DNA from 2 places in the Streptomyces sp. NBC_00986 genome. Region 1 is predicted to be linked to the other one. Evidence: riboswitches for the same ligand, from Rfam matches in the RefSeq annotation. Region 1 holds a riboswitch; the other holds the start of a gene.
The links. Region 1 has a riboswitch for S-adenosylmethionine ahead of OG504_RS37985 (aminotransferase class V-fold PLP-dependent enzyme). Riboswitches for the same ligand answer to the same signal wherever they lie in the genome.
Positions count from the first base shown of each region.

Region 2: it holds a riboswitch for S-adenosylmethionine, as region 1 does, so the genes downstream of both, OG504_RS02195 (putative leader peptide) here and OG504_RS37985 (aminotransferase class V-fold PLP-dependent enzyme) in region 1, are expected to answer to the same signal.

Region 1 is NZ_CP108733.1:8,484,500-8,489,113, forward strand. It holds gene OG504_RS37975 (cytochrome bc complex cytochrome b subunit) at 1-1,179, shown strand, start outside; gene trpD (anthranilate phosphoribosyltransferase) at 1,314-2,378, shown strand; SAM riboswitch class IV at 2,455-2,571, shown strand; gene OG504_RS37985 (aminotransferase class V-fold PLP-dependent enzyme) at 2,737-4,098, shown strand; gene OG504_RS37990 (hypothetical protein) at 4,109-4,614, shown strand, end outside.
Region 2 is NZ_CP108733.1:525,608-530,221, forward strand. It holds gene OG504_RS02180 (NtaA/DmoA family FMN-dependent monooxygenase) at 1-345, opposite strand, end outside; gene OG504_RS02185 (MerR family transcriptional regulator) at 774-1,214, opposite strand; gene OG504_RS02190 (MDR family NADP-dependent oxidoreductase) at 1,244-2,263, opposite strand; SAM riboswitch class IV at 2,437-2,550, shown strand; gene OG504_RS02195 (putative leader peptide) at 2,584-2,709, shown strand; gene OG504_RS02200 (ABC transporter substrate-binding protein) at 2,948-4,570, shown strand; gene OG504_RS02205 (ABC transporter permease) at 4,574-4,614, shown strand, end outside.

The DNA of each region.
Region 1 (4,614 bases):
TTCCTGCTGTTCGTCCTGGGCATGTTCACCGGCTTCACCGGTTACTCGCTCCCGGACGACCTGCTCTCCGGCACCGGTGTCCGCTTCATGGAGGGCGCGGTCCTGTCCGTGCCGATCGTCGGCACGTACCTGTCGTTCTTCCTCTTCGGCGGCGAGTTCCCGGGCGGCGACTTCGTCGCACGGTTCTACTCGATCCACATCCTGCTGCTGCCGGGCATCATGCTCGGCCTGGTGGTCGGCCACCTGATCCTGGTCTTCTACCACAAGCACACGCAGTTCGCGGGCCCCGGAAAGACGAACAACAACGTCGTCGGCATGCCGCTGCTGCCGGTCTACATGGCCAAGGCCGGAGGCTTCTTCTTCCTGGTCTTCGGTGTCATCGCGGCCGTCGCGGCGATCGCCTCGATCAACCCGATCTGGGCCATGGGCCCGTACCGTCCGGACATGGTGTCCACGGGCGCTCAGCCCGACTGGTACATGGGCTTCTCCGAGGGCCTGATCCGCTTCATGCCGGGCTGGGAGATCAACTTCTGGGGTCACACGCTCGTCCTGGGCGTGTTCATCCCGCTGATCATCTTCCCGCTGGTCCTGGTCGCGATCGCGGTCTACCCGTTCATCGAGGCCTGGGTCACCGGCGACAAGCGCGAGCACCACATCCTGGACCGCCCGCGCAACGTCCCGACCCGCACGGCCTTCGGTGCCGCGTGGATCTCGTGGTACTTCGTCCTGCTCGTCGGTGGCGGCAACGACATCTGGGCCACGCACTTCCATCTGTCGATCAACTCGATCACCTGGGCTGTGCGCGTCGGCTTCTTCGTGGTGCCGGTGCTGGTCTTCATCGCCACCAAGCGGGTCTGCCTCGGCCTCCAGCGCCGCGACCGGGACAAGGTGCTGCACGGCCGCGAGTCGGGCATCATCAAGCGCCTGCCGCACGGTGAGTTCGTCGAGATCCACGAGCCGCTCAGCCAGGACGCGCTGCACACGCTCACCGCGCACGAGCAGTACGTGCCGGCCGCGATCGGGGCGACCGTCGACGAGAACGGTGTCGAGCGCAAGGTGAAGGGCTCCGAGAAGCTGCGCGCCAAGCTGAGCGAGGCGTACTACGGCGAGGAGTCCCAGATCCCCAAGCCCACCGTCGAGGAGTACAAGGAGATCACGAGCGGCCACGGCCACCACTGATCGCTGAGGCGTCGCCACGCCACAGTCGAAGGGCCCCGTCCGAACACCGGACGGGGCCCTTCGCCGTGCCCCGCCCTGGATAGGGTGGGGACGCGTATTTGAACCATCCTTCTACGACACTCAGGAGCGGCCGTATGAGCGCTGTGACCCCCGCTGGAGGCGACACCGCGGCGGCCCGTTCCTGGCCCGACGTACTGAGCGCGCTGCTGGCCGGACAGGACCTGAGCACCGCCGACACGGCGTGGGCGATGGACCGCATCATGAGCGGTGAGGCGGCCGACGCCCAGATCGCGGGCTTCCTGGTGGCGCTGCGGGCCAAGGGCGAGACCGTCGAGGAGATCAACGGCCTCGTCGAGACGATGTACGCCCACGCGAAGCCGCTGGACATCCCCGGGCCGGCCGTCGACATCGTCGGTACGGGCGGCGACCGGGCCAAGACGGTCAACATCTCGACGATGTCCGCCATCGTGATCGCGGGCACCGGTGCGAAGGTCGTCAAGCACGGCAACCGCGCCTCGTCCTCGGCGAGTGGTTCCTCCGATGTGCTGGAGCGGCTCGGCATCAACCTGGAGCTGTCGCCCGAGCGGGTCGCGCAGGTGGTGGAGGAGGCCGGGATCACGTTCTGCTTCGCGGCCAAGTTCCACCCCACGATGCGGTTCGCGGGCGCGGTCCGGCGGGACCTGGGGGTGCCGACCGCGTTCAACCTGCTCGGTCCGCTCACCAACCCGGCCAAGGTCACCTCGTCGGCGGTCGGCTGCTTCGACACCCGCATGGCCGGGCTCATCGCGGGCGTGCTGGCCGAACGCGGCTCCTCCGCCCTGGTGTTCCGCGGAGACGACGGCCTCGACGAGCTGACGACCACGGCGACCTCCCGGGTGTGGATCGTCCGCGAGGGCAAGGTCACCGAGGAGGCCTTCGACCCTCGGGACGTAGGCCTCGAACTGGTCCCCGTGGAAGCCCTGCGCGGCGCCGACCCCGAGTACAACGCGGACGTGGCCCGCCGTCTCCTGGACGGCGAGACGGGCCCGGTACGGGACGCCGTACTCCTGAACTCGGCGGCGGCCCTGGTGGCGCTCGAGGCCGGGGACGGGCCGCTGGCGGACCGGATCAGGGCCGGGATGGAGAAGGCGCGGGAGTCGATCGACTCCGGGGCCGCGAAGCGCACGCTGGAGCGCTGGGCGGCCGCCAGCAACGCATAGCGGTAGGGCGGTCGTCGTCCCGCGATCCGGACACGGGTTGCGGGACGACGATCACCTCGCGTAGGTTTTCTGACCAGGTCATGAGTGACAGTCATGAGGCCCCGGCCGACTGTCCGGCAACCCTCCGTCCGTGGCGGGGTGCCCCGGGTGAAGACCAGGCCGTAGGCAGCGAGGTCTGCGGCAAGCGCGGGCCCCTCGAAAGACACCAGGGGTCCTGGTCATCGAGGGAGCTCTCTGTGAGCAAGCGAATGCGATAGGACGCGAAGCCCCCACTCCGCACATCCCCCTTCACCCTTTCCTGCGCCGAAGCCCTGTCCGCTCGCGCAGTGAATTCGCCTGCCTCTCACGGGAGTTCGCCATGTCTGTCTCCACCGTTGCCGCCACCCAGACCATTTGTGCACCGCTGCCCGTTCTCGGCCGGGATGTCACCGTCCCGCTCGTCACGGGCGGCGAAGTCACCTACGCGGCGCTCGACTACGCGGCCAGCGCCCCCGCCCTCCAGCGCGTCTGGGACGACGTGGCGGCCTACGCCCCGTACTACGGCAGCGTGCACCGAGGCGCCGGCTACCTCTCGCAGCTCTCCACCGACCTGTTCGAGAACGCACGCAGGACGGTCGAGGAGTTCCTGGACTGCCGCCCCGACGACCAGCTGATCTTCACCCGCTCCACGACGGACTCCCTGAACCTCCTCGCCGCGGCCCTCCCCGCCGACTGCCAGGTCTTCGTCTTCGAGACCGAGCACCACGCGTCCCTGCTCCCCTGGAAGGACGCCCGGGTCACCTACCTCAACGCCCCGCGCACCCCGGGCCAGGCTGTCGACACCCTGCAGCAGGCCCTTGCCGCCCGCGACCCTCAGGGCCCGGCCCTGGTCTGCGTCACCGGCGCTTCGAACGTCACGGGCGAACTGTGGCCGGTCCGTGAACTGGCCGCCGCGGCTCACGCCCACGGCGCCCGTATCGTCCTGGACGCCGCCCAACTCGCCCCGCATCACCCGGTGTCCGTCCAGGACCTCGACGTCGACTGGATCGCCTTCTCCGGCCACAAGCTCTACGCCCCCTTCGGCTCGGGCGTCCTCGCCGGCCGCGCCGACTGGCTCCAGGCGGCCGACCCCTACCTCGCGGGTGGCGGCGCCAGCCGCAAGGTCACGCGGCGCGAGGACGGGGGAGTGGACGTGGAGTGGCACGAGAGCGCTGCGCGGCATGAAGCGGGCTCTCCCAACGTGATCGGTGCCTACTCCATCGCGTCGGCCTGCAAGGCGCTCACGGAGGCGGGCTTCGACACCCTGGTGGCCCGAGAGCAGCACCTGATCGAAAAGGTACGGGCGGGCTTGGCGGAGGTCCCGGAGGTCAAGGTCCTCTCCCTGTTCGGCGACGACGCCCCACGAGTCGGGGTCATCTCCTTCGTGGTCGACGGCTGGAACAGCTCCCACTTCGCCGCCGCCCTCTCCGCCGAGTACGGCATCGGAGTCCGAGACGGCCTCTTCTGCGCCCACCCCCTCGTCCGCACCCTCCTGGGGTCCGACCCTCAGACCCAGGGAGAGTGCGGCGCCCCCGAGGCCGCGCCGGGCGAGAAGTCCCTCAACGCGATCCGCGTGAGCTTCGGCGCGGGCACTCCCGACGAGCACGTGGACCGTTTCATCACGGCCGTACGGGAGCTCGTGACCGACGGCGCCAAGTGGAACTACCGCACGGAGGACGGCCGTTGCGTGCCTGCCGTGTGACCATCCAGGGGTGGGGATTCCACCTGGGGTGAGTGGAGCGGCGGCGGCCGAAGGCCTGGGCGAGCTGCTGGGCGAGGCGGTCGTGCGGCGTGCGCCGCGTCTCCTCGGCGGGAAGCGGGTCTACCTGTACGAGGAGGGGCTCGTCCTCGGGTCCGGTGTGCGGGTCCGTCGCTGGGCGGACGTGACGCGCTGGCGCTCCACCGTCGACGTGATCGTCACCAGCAACGAGCAGAACGACAGGGCTTGGTACACCTTGGCCCATCGACACCTGCTGCGGTTCGGCGACGGGACGGAACAGGGCTTCCTGCTCGACGAGCGGCGGACCGAGCTGAGGCCGATGGTCGCCGAGCCGTTCGAGAACCGGGGCATCCGGTACGCCGCCGAGCACGTCCGGAAGCGGGTGGCCGCCGCCCAGGCACCGGCGATGCTCGACCGGATCGAGAAGGGCCGGCAGGTCACCTTCGGCCCGCTCACGGCGGACGCGCACGGGGTGTTCGTACCGGGCGGGCTGCTGGT
Region 2 (4,614 bases), 8.0 Mb from region 1:
GGCCCGGCCGTTGCTGACGTGATCGAGAGTGCCGAACAGCCGGGCCAGGTTGTACGGGTGGTGGAAGGTCGTGGAGACCGTGGCGATCAGACCGATCCGCGAGGTGACCTGGCTCAGGGCGGACACGAAGACCAGCGGCTCCTGCGAGCCGATCGCGCCCTGGGCGTCGAAGCTGAGCAGATCGGCGGTGAACAGTGCGTCGATCTTGGCCGCTTCGGCGAGCTTCGCGACCCGGACGGCGGTGTCCAGGGTGGACCGGGTGGGATCGACCACCAGGTCGTAGGTCTCCGAGGTGCCGCCGGCTCCGGTGACGGTCTTCAGCGTCCGGGGCTGCTTCGCGCTCATGACTCGTCCATTCTCGTCCCACCGATGCCGGTGTCGTCGCGGCCGGTGGCGTTGTGGGGTGACGGAGTTCCCCGGGTGCGGGTCGACGCCCGGACACGCGAGGGTCGGTAGCGGTCGGACACGCGAGAGACGCGGGCCCGCCGTGAGAGAGCCGGTCGAACCGGTCAGCGACAGAGCGCGGTGTGGGTGAGGCACAGGTCGACGTGCCGACGCTTCGTGCGGACCGGGAGCAGAGCCGCGATACGGACCGGCCCGAAAGGCGATGTCCTCACCGTGACTCCCCTCGGTCCTGACGTCGGCACCGGACGGTGCCGCGGCGCGCAGGCGCTTCGGTCTCGTGTCCGACGCCTGTCGGGCCACCGCATGATCCCCCGACGCCGCACGGCGCTGCAAGCCCGCCCCTGTGCGGACCTTCGGCGCCGACGGTGTCAGGAACCGGCGGGAGCATCGCTCAAGGGGGCGTCGAGGCCGACGAGTTCGCCGACCAGGACGCCGAACCGCAGGTCGAGCCCGTCGGCGAGGCGGTCGCGCAGCTCCGTCAACCCACGGATACGGGCGTCGAGTTCGGCCAGTCGCCGGATGGCCACCTGCGGGACGACGCAGGTGTCCGAGTAGGGCCCCGTGCGGACCGGTGGCGCCTTGGGGCGGTCGGGCAGCGCGTCGAGGATGTCGATGAGGAGACGCACATCGCCGATGGTGAGGCCGGAGTCCAACAGCTCGCGGACGGCGTGCAGTCGGCGTACGTCCTCCTCGCCGTACTCCCGCTGTCCCGACGCCGTACGCCGTGCCGTGACCAGGCCACGCTGCTCGTAGTAGCGCAGGGTGCGGGTGGTGACGCCCAGGGCCGCCGCCGCGTCGCCGATGCGCATCAGTCCTCCAGGAGTTGGGCGGCCGGCGACTACAACTCCACGACCACCGTGCCGATGTGGTGTCCTTCGAGCAGTTCGATCAGGGCGCGGGGCGCCTGGTCGATTCCGGACAGGCGGGTGTGCGGGACGGTGACCGAGCCCTCGCGGAGCCAACGGCCGAACGTCTCCGGGTATTCCGTCAGCGCGTCCCGCTCGCGCGCGCCGCTGATGCCGCGGAGCTGGATGCCCCGCACGATGAGCGAGTAGGTGTCGATCTCGACGGGTGCCGTGATCTCACCCGATGCCTGCGCGGAGAGCGCTCCGATCAGCCCCACCCGCGCGCCGGGGCGGGCCAGGGCCAGCGCGGCCTGCAACTGCTCCCCGCCGACGGTGTCCACGACGGCGTCGATGCCGTCCGGGGCTGCTTTGCCCAGCTGTTCCTCGATCGGTTCGGCTCCGCGCAGCACGACCGCGTCGTAGCCCAGTGTCTCGATCAGGTAGTCGGCCTTGCGCTGGGAACTGGTGCTGCCGATGACCCGGCCGGCTCCGCGCTGCCGGGCGAACTGCCCCGCCAGGGTGCCGAGTCCGCCTGCCGCGCCGGAGACGAACACCGTGTCTCCGTCGCGCACTTCGGCTCCCCGAACGACACCGAGCCAGGCCGACTGCCCCTGCGAGAGGTACGCCACCGGGTCCGGCAGGACCGTCAGGTCCACGGGTTGCACCGCGTCGGTCTCCACCACGGCGTACTCGCGGAACCCCGCCCGGTGCGACACCAGATCACCGGGGCGCAGGCTCCCTCCCTCGGGGGCCGTCACCACCTCGCCGACGGCCGGAGCCGACAACGCCCCGCCGACCTCGAACGGCGGCATCGGCAGCCCGGCGGATCCCCCCATCAGGGTGCGCAGTGACGCCGCGACGCTCATCAGGCGGTTGCGGACCAGCACCTGCCCGGGTCGGGGCTCCGGGACGGGGACCTCCGCCACGGTGAAGTGGGCGGTTTCCAGGGCGCCTTGGGGACGGGAGGCGAGACGGACCTCGCGATGCGTGGCGGGGATGTTCGACGGTGACACCTGCGGGCTCCTGACGGGTTACCGGGGCGCGGCACAGCTTGTGCGGCGCCCGTCGACGGTAAAGGTTGACGCGCACGTCAAGATCAAGCCCGCGCGGAGTGTCCGGTCGATGTCGCTCGCCTGCCCGCACCCGCCATTGACGTACGACGAAGTCGCTCCGTACGATCACGACCGGCATCGAGTGTCAGCGTCAAGCCCTGGCTTGCTGACCGGCAACCCTCCGACGCGGTGGGGTGCTCCAGGTGAAAGCCCGGCAGGATCACCGACGATCCCTGCAAGCGTGGGGCCCTTGGCCGGGGCCGGAGATGTGGAGGACGGTCTTGCGACACAGCAGTGACCCGAGTGTCTCCATCGTCTCCCTGACGGCCGCGACCGTGTTCTCCCGGTTCTCGCGCCGCCGCCACATCGACCTGCAGCGCTTCACCAGCTGTCTGTGTCGCGCCTGACCGCCTTGACCACGTCCGTCTGACGTCCGTCGCGGCCCGTAGGCGTTCTCCCGCAGCCTCTCGCGGTCCTGTCCGAGTTCACGGACGGCGTCCGCAGCCGCCGCGCCCCCCTTCCCGCCTGACTCCCCCAACTGCACTGCCCGTCCTCGGCGTTGCGCCGACCGGAGCGGCACGCCCGCGCGCGCAGCCGTGATCCGCGGGGCACCCATGCGTAGTGACACGAGTAGGAGCACCCTCCGTGAGAGCACATCCGGACATCCGCCCCACCCGATGGACGGCCCTGACCGCCCTCCTGACCACCAGCGTCCTGCTCACCGCCTGCGGGTCCGGCGGCAGCGACGGCTCGGACAGCGGCAGCGGCCCGGCCAGGTCCGGTGGCACCCTGACCTTCGCGGTGGGTTCCGACGCCGGCTGCGTGGATCCGCAGCAGGTGGCCAGCAACGACACCATCTACTCGGTACGTCAGGTCGTGGACTCCCTCACCGACCAGGACCCCGCGACCGGCAAGATCGTGCCCTGGCTGGCGAAGAGCTGGGACATCAGCTCCGACGCGACGACGTTCACCTTCCACCTCAGATCGGGTGTGACCTTCAGCGACGGATCGAAGCTGACCGCCCAGGTGGTCAAGGACAACTTCGACGCGGTGCCGAAGCTCGGCGCACTGGGAACCCTCGCCGAGGGCTATCTGAGCGGCGTCAAGAGCACCACCGTGGTCGACCCGCTCACCGTCAAGGTGACCTTCCAACAGCCCAACGCCCAGTTCCTGCAGGCCACTTCGACACATTCGCTGGGCATCGAGTCCTCGGCGAGCGTGAAGAAGACCCCTCAGCAGAAGTGCAGCCAGGGAGTGGTCGGCTCCGGGCCCTTCGTGCTGAAGCAGTACGTGCAGAACCAGTCGATCACGCTGGCCAAGCGGACCGGGTACGCCTGGGGTTCCTCGCTGTGGCACAAGAGCGGCGAGGCCTACCTGGACAAGGTGGTCTTCAAGGTCGTGCCCGAGGCGGGGGTGCGGGCCGGCAGTCTCCAGTCCGGGCAGGTGGACGCGATCAGCAGCGTCGGCAGGGCCAACGAGGCGGCCCTCAAGGGCGGCCAGGTCACCCTTCAGCGACGCGCCAACCCCGGCGTGGTGTTCGGCCTCGCCTTCAACAACGCACGGCCGGTCCTGAAGGACGCGCGGGTGCGCCAGGCCATCGGGTTCGCCATCGACCGCAAGCAGATCGCCGACACCGTGTTCCCGACCGGGACCCGGCCCGCGACCAGCGTCCTGGCGCACACCACACCCGACTACGCGAACCTCTCCGCGGACCTGACGACCGACGCGGCCAAGGCGAAGTCCCTTCTGGACGCGGCCGGTTGGCAGACCGGCAGCGACGGCATCCGCGCGAAGGACGGCAAGAAGCTCAGCCTGACGGTCGACTGGATCCCCAACTCGGCGACCAACCAGCCCGCGTTGGAGCTGATCCAGCAGCAACTCAAGGCTGTCGGAGTCGGCCTGACGCTCAAGCAGCTCCAGGTCACCCAGCTCGCCCCGACGCTTCAGTCGGGTGACTACGACGCGGCGTGGAGCAACGTGACCCGGGCCGACCCGGACATCCTGCGCAGTTCCTTCTCCACCGAGCTGGCCAACTTCTACCGCCTTCCGGTGACCCCGCTGGACACCTCACTGACCGGGCAGGCGGCAACCACGAACACCACGAAGCGCGGCGAACTGGTCAAGCAGGCACAGGAGTTGCTCGTACAGAACGCCTACTACGCACCGGTGGTCGAACTCCAGACCCAGATCGGCGTGGCGGCGAAGGTCCACGGTCTGAACTTCGACGCCTCCAGCCGGATCCAGCTCCACGACACCTGGATCGGCTGACGCATGCGCCGCTATGTGATCAAGCGACTCGCCCAGGCCGTCGG